DNA from 3 places in the Halobacillus salinarum genome. Region 1 is predicted to be linked to each of the others. Evidence: riboswitches for the same ligand, from Rfam matches in the RefSeq annotation. Region 1 holds a riboswitch; each other region holds the start of a gene.
The links. Region 1 has a riboswitch for S-adenosylmethionine ahead of MUN89_RS08950 (methionine ABC transporter ATP-binding protein). Riboswitches for the same ligand answer to the same signal wherever they lie in the genome.
Positions count from the first base shown of each region.

Region 1 (5,268 bases):
CCATTAATTCAAGAAAAGATAGCGTCTGTGGCCAGCAATACGTACGCAAATGAAAGTGCTGTATATCGCACAGTAGGACTGTTTGAACAGAGCATGGGCAAACTAAGCAGTGAAGAATTAAAAGATGGTGCAGCTGTTGCAAAGGTCATTGCTGAATATGCAATCGAATGTTCTTTAAACAAAGTCTTTGGTACGGAACTTCTGGATTTCGCAGTGGATGAAGCAGTACAGATCCATGGCGGTTATGGATTTATGCAGGAGTATGAAGTGGAAAGAATGTATCGTGATTCACGAATAAACCGTATTTTTGAAGGAACGAATGAAATCAATCGTATGATTGTACCAGGGAACCTTTTGAAAAAAGCCATGAAAGGTGAATTGCCGCTTCTGCAGAAAGCGCAGGCTTTACAGGAAGAAATAATGACAATGATGCCTGAGGAACCAGGTGATGCTCCTCTTGAACAAGAGAAATACCTGCTCAAAAATGCGAAGAAGATTGGACTACTAGCAGCCGGACTAGCTGCCCAGAAGTATGGAGAGAAATTAGAAAACGAACAGGAACTGTTAGTGAACATTGCCGATATTACCGGTGAAATTTATAATATGGAGTCGGCAATTCTGCGGACTGAAAAAGCGATTCTGGCAACAGGGGAAGAAAAACAGGAGCAAAAGCTGCTTTACACACAGGTTTACGTCCAGGAGGCTTTTAATAGAATAGAAGCTCATGCAAAGGAAACGTTAATTGCAGCTGAATCAGGTGATTCTTTAAGAATGATGCTTGGAGCATTGAGAAAGCTTACCCGTCATACCCCAATTAATGTGATTGCCCTCAAACGCAAAATTGCTGCTTCACTTATCAATGCTGAAAAATATGTCGTGTAATGGTCTGTCATGATCGTTCCCTGCTGCTAAGAGGACATAGCAGCAGGGGTTTTTTGTGTGAATTTTTAAAATCATGTATGGTAAAAGGGAGGAACCTTTGCAATTCGGTTAACTTCGATGATAGATTGAGGGATAGTATGGTAAAATATTAACCAATAAAAGAAAAGAGGAGAGCCTGCTTATGACCCTGACCTTCTATTGGTACCCTAATTGCGGTACTTGCAAAAAGGCAAAAAGCTGGCTGGATGACCATCGCATTGATTATCAAGCTGTACATATTGTTGAGCATCCGCCAACTGAGAAAGAACTTTCATCCCTAATCGAAAAAAGCAATCTGCCAGCTCGGAAATTTTTTAATACGAGCGGAAAAAGGTATAGAGAATTGAATATGAAGGAAAAATTAAAAGAAGCCGAAGACAGCCAAATGGTTGCTTGGTTAGCATCTGACGGCATGCTCATAAAGCGGCCGATCGTTACAGATGGAAACCAAGTAACAGTAGGTTTTAAAGCAGATCAATTTGAAGAAAACTGGCTGTAATTGAGCAAAACATTGGAAATAAAAGCAGTAAGCTTTTATGTTTATACATGGTGTTTATAATAATTATTATTTGGAGGGATTGACATGAGTTTACCAAAAGATCTGCGTTACTCTGAAGAACACGAATGGGTAAAAGAAGAAGGAAACAAATTTCGCATTGGCATCACTGACTTTGCCCAATCTGAGCTGGGAGACATTGTGTTTGTAGAACTTCCTGAAGTGGGAGAGGAATTGCAAGCAGACGAACCTTTTGGAAGTGTGGAATCTGTAAAAACGGTATCCGAACTATATGCACCTTTAAGTGGAAAGGTAGTCGAAGTTAACGAAGACCTGGAAGATAGTCCGGAGTTTGTTAATGAGTCACCTTACGATAAAGCCTGGATGGTCATCATCGAAGCAGCGGATTCCTCTGAGTTGGATGAACTCATGTCCCCAGAACAGTATGAAGAAATGATCAACGAAGATTAATTTTGGCGATCGTATTCTTAAGGAATTTGTACAGGCAGGGCAACTGTTGCTTCCTTGTCTGACATGATCTTGTATACTTAATTAATCATGTTCAGACCATGCCCGCGTTCGGCATGGTCTGTTTCTATATAGTGGGTGAGAGGAATGAATGAAGACCGTATTGTTATCGTTGAAGGGATCACGGATAAGAAAAAGTTAAAAAAGATTCTAGACGAAGAAGTTGAGATCATTTGTACTCATGGGACACTTGGGATAGAACGTCTGGAGGAACTGTTACTCGAACATAACCTGGATAACCGAACTGTGTATATTCTAGTCGACGAAGATGATTCCGGTAATAAATTAAGGAAAATGCTTACTTCAGAGCTTCCGCATGCGGATCATATCTACATTGATAAAGCTTTCAGAGAGGTGGCGGCGACACCTGAGCCCGAGCTTGCAAGAGCATTGTTAAGCCGGCATTTTAAGGTGAAATCCATTTATTTGATATAGGAGGAGTGAAGCACCTTGCATCCAATTGAGAACTCAGACGCTGATGTACAACTTAATAACGATACGCTTGCTCTTACCTTTATCCACACTCCTTTTTGCGGGACGTGTCATTTGGCTAGAAAAATGCTGGAGACACTGGAAGCTTCTTATAACAAAGAATTGTTCTATGAGTTAAATGCATCGCTTCATCCAGAACTTATGCAAAAGTACAAAATAGAAAGTGTTCCCTGTTTACTAGTTACGGAGAATGGCAAACCAACTGATAAAGTGTACGCATTTCATTCTGTGCCTTTTATGTATGATAAGGTCTCACAATTTGTAAGTTCATAAGTGAATTTCCCGGGAAATGGCGAACGATTTTCCTGGTGATATACAGGAATGCCCTCTCCTTTTCACGAAATTTCTAATGAAGAAAAGGAGGGGGCATTTGTGGTGGAATTCATTAATTTGTGGATAAAAAGAGTGAATGAGCGAAAAGATCTCATTCCTACTTGGCGAGAACGTCACCTCACTTTGGAAGTTCATGCTATTCCTGCTGCTACCATTCAATTATTTATTGATAAAAATGGGGTACAGACTGAACCGCCGGAGCACATAGGCGGGAAAATAAGGCTGACTTCCACTCAGGAAATGTTTCATTCTTTATTAACCGGCGATCAGAAACTCACCAATCTTCCAAAGGAACAAATGACGATTAAAGGGAGTTACCGGAATGTACTTTTCTTAGAATCATTATTTTTGCTGTCTAAATAACGATTACAGCAAAGACCCGAGTGCCTCCACAATTTCCATAAAAGACGCCTGATCGCCAAATTGATAAGCCACTTTTCCTTTGGTGTCAATGATGACTGTAGTGGGGACCCCCTGACAGTTGTATAAATCGTAGATCTCTCTTCCGCGGTCTGCTATAGCAGGCTGTGTAATGAATTTTTCCGCAAAATCAACCGCTTCTTCAGTAGATCGTTCTCTACCCGAAACGTTGATTGTCAGCATTTTTACCTGGTCATGATCCATTGCTTGGAAAAGCTGTTCTTTTTTTGGCATATCTCTTCCACTGTCAGGGCACCAAGACGCCCAAAAGGTAATGAGAATGACTTTACCAATGTCTATTTGCAACTCATAATTCTCTCTAGAATTTAAGTAAGGCAATTTAAATAAAGGAGCGTTTGTCACTTTTTTCACCTCTGTTAAAACTTTGACTGCTGTATCCTACCATGCTAACATAATGGTGAACGAATAAGGAATATCTCACTTATCAACTGAGACGGAAAGTCTGCCCTGTGATACCAAGCAACCGGGTATCCAGCGTGGTTTTGGTGAATCCAGCAAAACTATAGATATGTGAATTGCGCCCGACCTTCTCTTCCATTGTGAAGAGTTTTTTTATTGCTATTATTTGTTGACATTTGTCTAATTGAAGTGCTACAATCCATTTTGTGCTTCTTAATTCATTTAAAGTATTAATACATTAATTATATAAATCTCTTATCGAGAGAGGCGGAGGGACTGGCCCTGTGATGCCCGGCAACCGTTGAGTAGGAATACTCAAAATGGTGCCAATTCCTGCAAAGCACAGCTTTGGCAGATGAGAGAACAGTTAGTAGGTTATTTTTGCCTTTCTGTTCTCTTGAACAGAAAGGTTTTTTTATGGGGAGGATCATGATGATTTCTATTAAAGATTTATCGAAGGTGTTTTATACACAGGATCAACCTGTGCGCGCCGTGGACCAAATGAGCTTAAACATTAACAAAGGTGAAATCTTCGGCGTGATCGGTTACAGCGGAGCTGGAAAAAGTACGTTCATCCGTTTGTTGAACCGTCTGGAGGACCCAACCGGAGGAAGTGTGAAAATAGGAGATCAGGAAATGACTTCCTTGAGTAAGAACAGTCTCAGATTGGCTCGACAGGACATTGGAATGATTTTTCAACATTTTAATTTGCTGTGGTCCCGTACAGTCTACGACAATATCGCATTTCCTTTGGAAATAGCAGGGGCGAAGAAAGCAGATAGAGAGAAGCGCGTGAACGAACTCATTGAGTTGGTGGGCTTATCCGGGAGAGGCAACTCTTATCCATCTCAGCTGAGCGGTGGACAAAAACAGCGGGTAGGTATTGCGAGAGCGTTAGCTAATAATCCTAAAGTTCTCTTATGTGATGAAGCAACGTCTGCACTTGACCCTGAAACTACGGATTCCATACTAGACTTGCTCGTAGACATTAATCGAAAATTAGGACTCACGATTGTATTAATTACCCATGAGATGCACGTGATAAGGAAAATATGCCACCAGGTTGCGGTAATGGACAGCGGACGTGTGGTCGAACAAGGAGATGTCCTCAATGTTTTCCTTCATCCGAAAGAAAAAGTGACAAAAAGATTTGTCGATCAAGTCATGGGGGATCCAGAACGAGAAAGCTCACTTCGACTCATTCACGATACGTACCGGACGGGAAAAGTTGTCAGGCTTCATTTTGTCGGTGAGGACACGAATCAAGCTTTGATCAGCGAGGTTTCGCGAAAATTCCAGGTCGATATTAATATTCTTCACGGTAAAATTACTCAAACACAGCGAGGAGCCTACGGAACCTTGTTTGTGCAGTTTGAAGGAGAAGAAGAAGAGATTGAAATGGCCGTGAATTTTTGCCGCGAAACCTCAGTGGAAGTGGAGGTGAACCCGGATGTTTAAGCAGTTATTTCCGAATGTGCGTATAGAAGACATGATTACGGCAACCAATGAGACTTTGTATATGACAGTTATTTCTGTCGCAGGTACATTTATAATTGGTCTGTTCCTGGGTCTGTTACTTTATTTATCTGGACCAGGCGGCCTGTGGCAGAACAAAGTGCTGAATTGGATTACAGCATCCATCGTAAATGTTTTCCGGG
Region 1 covers NZ_CP095073.1:1,758,386-1,763,653, forward strand. The annotation lists gene MUN89_RS08915 (acyl-CoA dehydrogenase family protein) at 1-882, shown strand, start outside; gene MUN89_RS08920 (arsenate reductase family protein) at 1,064-1,420, shown strand; gene gcvH (glycine cleavage system protein GcvH) at 1,505-1,888, shown strand; gene MUN89_RS08930 (toprim domain-containing protein) at 2,033-2,380, shown strand; gene MUN89_RS08935 (thioredoxin family protein) at 2,396-2,710, shown strand; gene MUN89_RS08940 (hypothetical protein) at 2,810-3,133, shown strand; gene MUN89_RS08945 (TlpA family protein disulfide reductase) at 3,137-3,562, opposite strand; SAM riboswitch class I at 3,863-3,972, shown strand; gene MUN89_RS08950 (methionine ABC transporter ATP-binding protein) at 4,043-5,068, shown strand; gene MUN89_RS08955 (methionine ABC transporter permease) at 5,061-5,268, shown strand, end outside.

Region 2 (5,268 bases), 1.2 Mb from region 1:
AACATTCCCATCGCTGCCCCTCGCTTTTCAATCGGGAAGACAAGAAACAGTATGGTCTGCATAAGCGGAAGGATAATTCCCGCTCCTGATGCCTGCAGAATTCTTCCTAATAAAAGGACAATAAAGTTTGGTGCGAGCGCACAGATGAGAGTTCCAACTGCAAACAGTCCTACGGCCGTCATAAACAGTCTCCGTGTTGTAAATCGTTCAATTAAAAAAGCAGTAATAGGGATCATGATGCCATTTACTAGCATAAAAATCGACTGCAGCCACTGGGCCGTATTTGCATCAAGCTGAAGGTCAGCCATGATTTTCGGCAGCGCAGTAGCAAGCAATGTTTGGTTTAAGATTGCAACGAATGCACCAGAAATTAATACAATCATCAACGGTACCCGGTTGATGGCTTCCTGCTGCTGTGCTTGTTCTTCCGCCATGTCAATATTCCTTCTTTCTTTTCAAATAATTACCTAACAACTGATTTTAGCACACTTCCCTGCTTTCTTTTAGTAACCTGCTCACAGAATGAAAAGAGGAAAAAATTTATTTATGTAGAAACCATTAACGTATTCTTTACAATATGTCCGGAAGGAGAAGATTTCATGCTTGCATTCAAAACGCTCAATGAGGTGCCCCTTAAAGAAGCGGCTGAGATTTGGAATTTATGTTTTGAAGGGTATTCCATGAATGTTTCTGTCACTACTGAAGGGCTGATTCAACGGTTCACAGCTGATGGGCTGTCTGTTGAACTTTCTTTTATTGCTTACAAGGATCACAAGCCGGCCGGCATCGTGCTGAACGGAATCCGGGAGCAGCAGGGGAAAATGCGCGCCTGGAATGGAGGGACAGGCATCCCTGTTTCCTATCGGGGGAAAGGCTTAGGCAGGGAGCTGATTGAACATGCCTTGCAGCTTTATCAAGAGCGCGATGTAACCACAGCCAGTCTGGAAGCGCTCAGCGATAACGGGAGAGCGATTAAGCTCTATGAAAAAATGGGTTATAAAAAGATAGAGACTCTGCTTTTTTTACAGCAGGAAGGTACACTTCAAACAGCTGCAAACCAGCAGGGTTTCCAGTTAGAGACGTCCATCGCTTCACAAGCTCAGTACCTAAAGTTTTCTCCTAAGCGTGTGCCGTGGCAATGTCAATGGCCGTCGCTCCGTCTGGACGGTGAGCTTGCCGTCGTGAAGAAGGAAGGAGAAGTGCTTGCTTATCTGTTATATAAACGGCGCTATGACGAAGAGGGCAGGTTGAAAACGATTCTTTTGTTTCAAACAGGCGGGGAGGAGCAGCATCCAGCCTATCGAGAAGCTCTGGAGTTTGGACTAGGGCGGATCTTTCAGCCGCGCATCCATTGCAAGCGGATGACGTTTAATTTTCCTGAATCCAGCTGTACCGCTGTAAAGCTCTTGAAAGGTCGAGGATTTGAAACGAGCATGCGACAGGTTTATATGGAGAAAAAACTGTAAAAAAAGACGGCTCGGAAGATTAACTCCGGCCGTCTTTCATTTGATTAAACGATTTTTGAATATTCTTCTTGCGTGTGATTTGCCGGTTTAGTAAAACTCATGCAGGCAATGAACAAACCGGATACAATCAGTGTTAACACAAGTCCGAGTAAACCCGAACGGTATAATTCGTGAAAGAAACCCGCGGTGAGAAGGATTAAAACGACTGCTCCAGCTAAAGCATACGTGCCCAGATGCTTGACGGATCCTTTCCATTTCCATTCGTTAGAAGAATCAAGCAGGCTGATGAAAACAATGGTCACGATGTTGGCGATCATTCCGATCCACACCGGATGGATGTTCAAATAAAAGCCATTAATCGCCCAGCCGCCAAGGTGGTACCAGAGAAGGCCGGCGGCAGAGCCGGTAAATAAGGAAACAAAAGCGGCCCGCTTCGTTACGACCGGCCAAAAAATAGCTGCAACAACTGGAGCGAAGGTGGCAGAGTTCCGCGTCACCCAGGCAAGCACATTCCACCATGCCGATTGTTCTGCACGCAGCATAGCAAATCCGATCATAAGCAGAGTTAATAACAGCAGGGACCATTTCGTGTACTTGACCAGCTGCTGTTCAGTTGCTTTCGGGTTGATTGCCTTCCCGACGTCCCGGCCAAGACTGGTTGCTCCGGAAAACTGACACGGAGCCCCCCAGCTGAGCGCTGCTGCCCAGAAACCGAGGAAAAACAATCCAACAAGCGGGGCGGGAAGTGTATCCATCAAGTACATAGGAACGGCGATCAACCCACGTGTTTCTCCAGGGACAGCTTGGGCTGCAGCAAGCCCGAATAAAACCGCGCCGGCAATTAAAGGAATACCTAACAGAGAAGCATAAAGCAGACCGTTACGTCCCTGTTTAGCCGTTTTGCAGGAAAGTGCCATTTGGAAGGCGGCCTGGGCAAGGATGACATTGAATAAAAACGTGCCAAACCAAGCAAGGATGGTTTGCATTCCGACACTGCCGACATGGGCATACTGAGGTTTTTCCTGAAACAATTCCTTCAGTCCGTCGACCCCTGGATTTACAAAGAAAGCGTAGGTGCCGATGGCAAGCATGATGAAAAAGATCACGACATTGCTTAATTGCGTCAATCCAACGGACCACATGCCGCCGAACTGTAAATATGCAAATAACAAAGTCGCAGTGAGCACGACAGACCATACAAGAGAAATGCCTGTAAAAACCGAGAGCGCTGAAGCAAAAGCTAATGCGGTAGCGACCGACCACATCGGAAAAGTGAATGCCGTAATGGCACCGGCTAAGCCGCGGACTTTTTCTCCGTACCGGTCTCCGAGCAGACCGGAAATCGTGACAAGTGCTTTTTTCCTGAAAGGTGCAATCAATACTAAAGCGATAATCAGGACCTGCACGGTTTCTGCAACCCCGTACCACACAGCTGAGACTCCGTGAAGATAACTCAATTCAATAATGGCAATATAAGAGGAACCCGAAAACAATCCCGTGATACAAACGGTAACAAACAGCGTATTAAAGCTGCGGCCGCCTACAAAATAGCCATTTCCATCGGCGGCTTTTTTCCTTGCGACCTGGCTGATAAAAATTAAATAAACGGTATAAACAAGAGCAAACCCGATAAACCAATAACCAACCGTCGTCATAATAAATCCTCCTTTTCAATAAAAAACGGCCACTTCAAAAGGAAGAGGCCGTTACTCTTCCTCATCTCTCAGACTTCTGTCTGCTGGAGTTAGCACCTTGTCATTATGGACAGGTTGCTGCAGGATCGCGGGACCAAGTTCCTCCCCTGCTCTTGATAAGGATGTATTCCGTATAAATTTGTCTAACACATTACCGCAGTAAACAGATAAAGTCAATGCGATTTCATGAATATAGGTTGAAAGAAGGATTCATCTATTTGTTAGTCTGCTACTTTGGACGGAGCAGTGCTTACGGCTTTGCTGGTTGATTCTCCCGGCACCAGCTTTGCTGGGAGGAGAATTTCCTGACACGGTTCGTCCTTGTTTGCCATCCGCCAGATCAATCGGTTAACGGCGGTCCGTCCAAACAGTTTAAGGTCAATATCCATCGAAGTAATTCTTGGTGTAGAAAGCTGCGAGAGCTGGCCGTTATCGAAACTGCAAATAGAAACATCATCAGGCACATGAATCCCGAGCTGCTTTAATCCGGAATTGACTAGATAACCAAGGCCGTCGTTGACGCAAAACCAGGCCGTGGGCTGTTTGGGGAGCTGTTCGATAAAGCGGTTAATGACGTCATCTTCTTCACGGGCATCTTTAAACAAAAATTCCTCGTTTACAGGAACGTTGTAATCCTTCAATGCGAGGAGAAACCCTTCCAGACGCTCCTGGTAGCTCGGAGAAAAATCTACGTTTCCTACATAGCCGATATTCTTATGGCCAAGCTCTAATAAGTGCTGGGCGGCTCTGTATGCCCCGAAGCGGTTATTGGTAAGAATGGCATCAGCTTCAATATTAGGGTGATGGTGATCGACTAGAACAGTCGGTACACCTGTATTAATGACTTCCTGAATATAATCATTGTTTAAATGGGAGAGAATCAATACGCCATCAACCGAACGATCTTTTAAAAAGGATGGCAGCGATAAGCTTTCTTCGGACTTTTTATTAATGGACTGTAATAATAAGTTTTTCGTTTGTTTCTGGGCTTCTTCTTCAACCGTCAAATAGATTTCACCAAAAAAGCTTTTCATGGAGAAAGCAAATTCAGAAGCAATCAATCCAATATTTCCTGATACAGCAGACTCCGCGTCGTTTGCCTGAGAGCCTTTCGGGACGTAGTTGTATCCCAGCTTATCGGCGGTTTTGTAAACTTGTTTTCTTGTAGCATCACTGACTCCGGGTTTTCCGGTTAATGCCTGGGATACAGAGTTCTTCGATATATTCAGCTCATCGGCAATATCCTGCATGGTCACTCTTTTTGCCATAAAAGGTTCAACCTTTCTATTAGATGATTCGTTCATTTGTAACGTTACAAAACAATATACGTTAATTTGATCAGTTTATCAATAGGTTTGCTTATTTGTAGCTATTTTAAGAATATTTCGATCAACCGTTGACATTACAAGTTAACGGTGTATAATTCTTTGTAACGTTACTGATTGGCGTTTTTGTTAACGTTACAAGTAATTTGTAATCATGGGCCAGTTATCATTATCTTACTAAAATTTGTTAATCGCTTCCAATTCATTGAGGAAGCTTTACTTATTCACAAACATGAAAGGGTTTTCAGAAAACTACTATATGAAGCTTGGAGGAGAAAAAAGCATTATGAATGTAATTCGATTTCAGGAGAATCCACTGATCACTCCGCAGCAGGTGAAGCCTTATCACAATGACCATGAAGTGATTGGCGTTTTCAACGCAGGAGTAGCTGAATACAATGGCGAAGTCCTTTTGCTTCTAAGGGTGGCCGAACGCCCTTTGACAACGGACAAGGAAGTAATTAAAGCCCCTTATATTGATTTATCGAGTGGAACAGGAAAGCTGCAGATGGCAGAGCTCGATCTAAAGGATCCCCGCTATGATTTTTCCGATCCACGATCGATTACTTACGCAAAGAGTGGGAGAGCAGCTTATTTAACTTCTCTTTCCTACATTCGAATCGCCCGCAGTAAGGATGGCAGGCATTTTACAATTGATGATGAACCATTGATCTACCCTGAGAACGAACGGGAGGTGTGGGGCATTGAAGACCCACGGGTCACACAGATCGATGATACGTATTACATTCAATATAGTGCAGTTTCGCCTGAGGGTATCGGAGT
Region 2 covers NZ_CP095073.1:605,324-610,591, forward strand. The annotation lists gene MUN89_RS03330 (DHA2 family efflux MFS transporter permease subunit) at 1-434, opposite strand, end outside; gene MUN89_RS03335 (GNAT family N-acetyltransferase) at 600-1,466, shown strand; gene MUN89_RS03340 (sodium:solute symporter family protein) at 1,511-3,121, opposite strand; SAM riboswitch class I at 3,180-3,283, opposite strand; gene MUN89_RS03345 (substrate-binding domain-containing protein) at 3,382-4,428, opposite strand; gene MUN89_RS03350 (BtaManbiosPhlase) at 4,772-5,268, shown strand, end outside.
Region 2: it holds a riboswitch for S-adenosylmethionine, as region 1 does, so the genes downstream of both, MUN89_RS03340 (sodium:solute symporter family protein) here and MUN89_RS08950 (methionine ABC transporter ATP-binding protein) in region 1, are expected to answer to the same signal.

Region 3 (5,268 bases), 1.9 Mb from region 1:
GAGTTGTCAATTAAGAACTCTGCATCTGAAGTTTTACCTTGTCCGGTATTATGATAGAAGTTATCAAAGTAAAAGCTGTCATCGGCAAGATCGTTAAGGAACGGCGTAATCTCCTGCCCGTGCAGTTTACGGTCCATGACAAAGTTTTGGGTGGACTCCAATGAAACAAGTACGACATTCTTTCCTTTTGCTTTCCCGAAGTATTTACCGTGCACACCCATTTTCCCTTGCTGGGAGTTCACGTAGTTCAAGATTTCGGTCAATTCGTTACTATCTGCGAATACACGGCGTGATGAAGTTTTAGCCGTCATGACACTATCATAGACGTGATAATTATAGATTCCTAGAAGTTTTACTAGTTTTGCTCTGTCAAACGTACGAACGAGCAGTTGTGGACGTTCTACCTCAGCAAGGCTTAAATTCACTGCTGCAAACCCAAGAACAGCTGCATAAACCATTGCAATTGTACGTTTGCGGAATTCCATCGCTGGACGTGTTTTTTTACGCATTACCCATACGAGAAGGATAACAACGTCAATCCAATAAAGGATGTCCATTGGATGGGTAAGGGCTTTAGTGCTTCCGCCAAGATCTCCGAAGTTTTTATACTGCATGAGAACGGGTAATGTAATAAAATCATTGAAAAATCTATAATACACTACATTGGCATACAACACGAAAGACATAAGGAAATAAATCGTCATAAACGCTTTATTTCGTTTTTTCGGTGAAAAGAAAAATGATAGTCCTAAAAAGAAAAGAATAGAACTAATCGGAGTGATGACTAATATGAACTGTTGAATACCATTTTCAATATCTAGAGTAAACGCTGTTTGTAAGGCATAGTAGGTTTTTGCCCATAGGAACACTATGGCTGCTGCAAAGAAAACCCACCCTTTGTTTAAAAGTTGTTTTTTGTCCTGATTCATGATGAACCTCCTAAATTATTCTTTCATGAATTGTATAATAATATAAATTAACAAAAATTTTACATTAAGTAAACAAGTAAGAAGAACTAAATTATGAAAGATTTGTTACAATGTACTCTTATGAAACTTAACCCATTTTACACACGTATAAACCTAAAAGTCAAAACAAATTTAGAAAGGGGTAGATGATATGACAACATTTTCCATTAATGATTTTGTATCCCAAACGAAGCAGGATGATGCAGAGAATGAATTTTTTGAGCTGGAAACCCCTAGAATACTAGAAGTAAATTTAACCGATCGTGTATGGGCGAAAGCAGGTTCCATGATTTCTTATATTGGTCAAATCAAATTTGAACGTGAAGGAATCCTCGAGCACGGAGTTGGGCGGATGTTTAAAAAAGCCTTTTCCGGCGAAGGAACTTCATTAATGAAAGCAGAAGGTAGCGGACGTCTTTACTTAGCCGATCAGGGTAAGAAAATTACTATTTTTGATTTGAACAATGAATCGATCACTGTAAATGGAAATGACCTGCTGGCATTTGAGCCTGGTATTGAATGGGACATTAAGTTAATGAAGAAAGTCGCCGGGATGTTATCTGGTGGTCTCTTTAATATTACGCTGCAAGGTACCGGGCTGGTGGCTGTCACTTCTCATTATGAACCGTTGTCTTTACTTGTTAGTCCTGGAGAACCAATCATTACGGATCCTCATGCCACAGTTGCCTGGTCCGGCCATCTGCAGCCGGAATTTCGCACGGATATCAATTTGAAGACTTTTTTTGGCAGAGGTAGTGGAGAATCGATACAAATGGAATTTTCCGGCGAAGGATTTGTCATTGTCCAGCCTTTTGAAGAAGTGTATTCGGAAGGACGAAATTCATGACTTAATGAACCGATGTTACAGGTGGTGCAACCGCCGTCATTTTATTTCCTCGACAAACATACATTAATTAATAAAAAAATTTCGTGCTTCTTCCTTTACTTCAGAACGAAATCATTGTAAGATGAGAACTATCAAAATAATAACGGAAACTTCTTATCCAGAGAGGCGGAGGGACTGGCCCTTTGATGCCCGGCAACCATCGATTCAATCACTGATTGAAGAGAACGGTGCCAATTCCTGTAGGATGTGTAAGCATCCTAAGAGATGAGAGGATCGTACGGATATTACGACCCCTTTTCTTATTTGGATAAGAAAAGGGGTCTTTTTGGTAGTTTAAACCGTCCAGCTCTCGAATGAAGAAGTTGCGTTAACGAAAGGAAAGATGAGGATGGCGACAGCGATTTTTGGTGCAGGATGCTTTTGGGGAGTAGAAGCCTTCTTTGAAAGGTTTGAAGGGGTAACAGCCACTGAAGTGGGGTACACAGGCGGAACTGTACAAAATCCAACATATGAACAAGTGAAGACTGGAGAGACAGGGCATGCAGAAGCTGTGAAAATTACTTACGACCCTTCTATCATTACTTTTAATGAACTGGTAAACATATTCTTTGAAGCCCACGACCCAACCTCCAAGGATCAGCAAGGTGCAGATATCGGGCATCAGTACCGTTCAGTTATTTTTTATAACGATGCAAGTCAAAAATATATTGGAGAAGAAAAGATTAAAGAATGGGGTCAAAAAGGAATTTTCAAACGTCCAATTGTGACAAGATTGCAGCAAGCAGACACTTTTTATAGAGCTGAGGAATACCACCAAAAATATTTTCAAAAAAATGGATCAGTAGCTTGCGGGATTGGCTGATCAAGCAAAGAGCCTTCGAACGGCTCTTTTTTTATTGAGCAATTTAAGCAGGTTACGTGAAAAGAATTTTGTCCTATAATTAGCTATGGACAGTTCGTAACTTTTAAGGAGAGATACATATGCGGCTATATGTGGCGCTTGGAGCTTTAAGTTTAATATGGGGATTATCGTTTGTTTTTATCAAGTGGCTGGTCGAACCAGCAGGGCTGTGGGGTACTGTTTTTATTAGGTGTACTGCTGGAGCTGTGGTAGTACTTCCGCTTCTATGGAAAAACAGGCGGGAATTCATTCGACGGGTACCGTATCAAGATTTGTTGGTAGTAGGAGTGTTTAATGCAGGACTCCCTTGGGGACTAATTGCCCTTAGCGAGACACAAATCAATAGTACTACTGCCGCTGTACTTAACGCTTTAACTCCTATTTGCACAGCTTTTATCGGCTTTTTGTTTTTCTCAATCAAGCTGAAGCCCCAGCAGTGGGGAGGGGTGGTTCTTGGGTTTCTAGGAATTCTCGTCCTTATGAATTTTGAGGCAGGGGAATTATTGAAAGAAAACTTTATTGGGATGGGAACGATGATCCTTGCTGCGATTTGTTATGGATTCTCTTCCCAGTACACAAAGAAGAACTTACAAGAAACTGGAGTTTTGTTGATTGCTGCATGCACATTAACTGTCGGAGCCATAGTCGGTCTCATAGGCATGGGAGTAACTGGTTCATTTAAGGCATTTGTCCATGTGCCATTTTTAGATCCGAAAGTATTAATTGCCATTATTGGTCTAGGTTGTTTTGGCTCAGGGATCGCTCATTTACTTTTTTATTATCTCGTTACAAGAGGCAGTGCGGAGTTTGCTACTTCAGTTACGTATTTAATTCCAATTACAGCCATGATTTGGGGCTTTATCTTATTGCATGAACAACTAACAAGCCGCCTGGCTCTAGGATTAGTAATTATCTTTACCGGAGTTTACTTGGCTGGCAGAAAATCCGTCCGTTTCAGGACGGCCATTAAATCAAAAAAAGCCGGCTGAAACCACAAAAAAGCAGCATTAATTAGCTGCTTTATTTCGTATATCTGTTCGCATAGCTGCTGGCTACGATAGAATCAGGTTTGATTTTGGGTTCGATGCCCAGGGATTCGATTCTTGCAATCATTTCATTTACATAAACACGGGTCCTGTTTCGGTCCCCTGCACCAATATCGATATGGCCTTCCATAGTAAAAGTCGAACCTTTATAAATATAAGGAAGGATCAGGTCAATAAGCTGATTAATTTTGTCCGGAGTAAATAAGGCAGCTACTTCTTCCGTTAAAGTGGTCTCAAAAGAGATTCTTTCATGAAGGACGGTCATTTTTCTTGGTATTTTCACTTTACGGAAACAGGCCCATGCCCCTTTTCCTACCCTTTGAATGACAATTCCAGTGATGAATAATGTATAGTCACGGTGGATTTGGGAATCTGTACCTAACATGAGCCTGTAATTTCCTAAGGGGTCCGAGCTTACAAAGCGATAGATATGTTCATACACTTCTGAAAAATTCATCTTGTCCCGGGCAATGTTCTGAAAAGTAAGTTGCTGGTCCACTTTAAACACCTCAGTAATAGAAATGATCTTTCTGTTATTTCAAGCAGTATTACTAGTAAATGGTGATCCGTATAATGTATGAAAGTGTCAACTGCAGTAAAGATCTTACCCATAGTGTATGTTGTTTTTATTCATTCGTCTGGATGATCCCGGCTCATATCCTATTTCATTCGCTGTCCATAACAATTTCCCTTCACAAAGAGCGTAGCATTGCCTTCTTTTTTCAAAACCTTAACAATTTGTCCGGTTAAGTAAGGTTTAATATAAGATAGTATGCCTAGTGTACTTCTTATTATTCAAATCCCTCACTTTATCCTTGATTACTATCAACATATGAAAAAAAGAAGAAATCATTCCTTTGTAAGGCTTATCTGAACACTTAAGTTAGAAAACAAACACCCAAAAGAGAATGACAATAATAAGAAATGTTATGGCATAAATCAGTGTAAGAAGTGGAATACTTGAATGCTTATCCGCTTCTACCAGGCTCTTTACTTCTTCTTCCTTGGATTTTTCTTCTCTATTTAACACGCGTCTGGCGATCCAAAGAGTTCCTATTAAAGCCGCCGCACAAAGAATGGCGATAATCAAATAGTAAATGGAGTTCATTCTTCTCCCCTCACTTCCTCCGTAAGTATTTCCATTATAAAGGGAATTCCTTCCGTAAAGCGAAAAGTTAGTTTATTTATGCGTAATAAAGGTAATAGACGTTGAAGCCTAGAAATGAATATTATAATGAATTCATAATCCAGGGTGGGAGGCTGCGCAATGTATCAATCTTTGAACGGGTTCTTTGCTTCCTGGGAATTTGAATGTGATCAAACAAAAAAGTTGTTTCAATGTTTATCTGATGAAGCTTTGCAGCAGAAAATCACAGCAGATGACAGAGATTTAGGGAGAATCGCCTGGCACTTAATTATTTCGATAAAAGAGTTAATGAATCACACAGGATTAAATATTGAAGCACCCGAAGAAGAGGAAATTATTTATTCAGCTTCCGTCATCAT
Region 3 covers NZ_CP095073.1:3,624,763-3,630,030, reverse strand. The annotation lists gene MUN89_RS18865 (LTA synthase family protein) at 1-929, opposite strand, end outside; gene MUN89_RS18860 (AIM24 family protein) at 1,120-1,815, shown strand; SAM riboswitch class I at 1,966-2,086, shown strand; gene msrA (peptide-methionine (S)-S-oxide reductase MsrA) at 2,204-2,677, shown strand; gene MUN89_RS18850 (DMT family transporter) at 2,797-3,705, shown strand; gene MUN89_RS18845 (ribonuclease H-like YkuK family protein) at 3,737-4,219, opposite strand; gene MUN89_RS18840 (hypothetical protein) at 4,646-4,870, opposite strand; gene MUN89_RS18835 (DinB family protein) at 5,030-5,268, shown strand, end outside.
Region 3: it holds a riboswitch for S-adenosylmethionine, as region 1 does, so the genes downstream of both, msrA (peptide-methionine (S)-S-oxide reductase MsrA) here and MUN89_RS08950 (methionine ABC transporter ATP-binding protein) in region 1, are expected to answer to the same signal.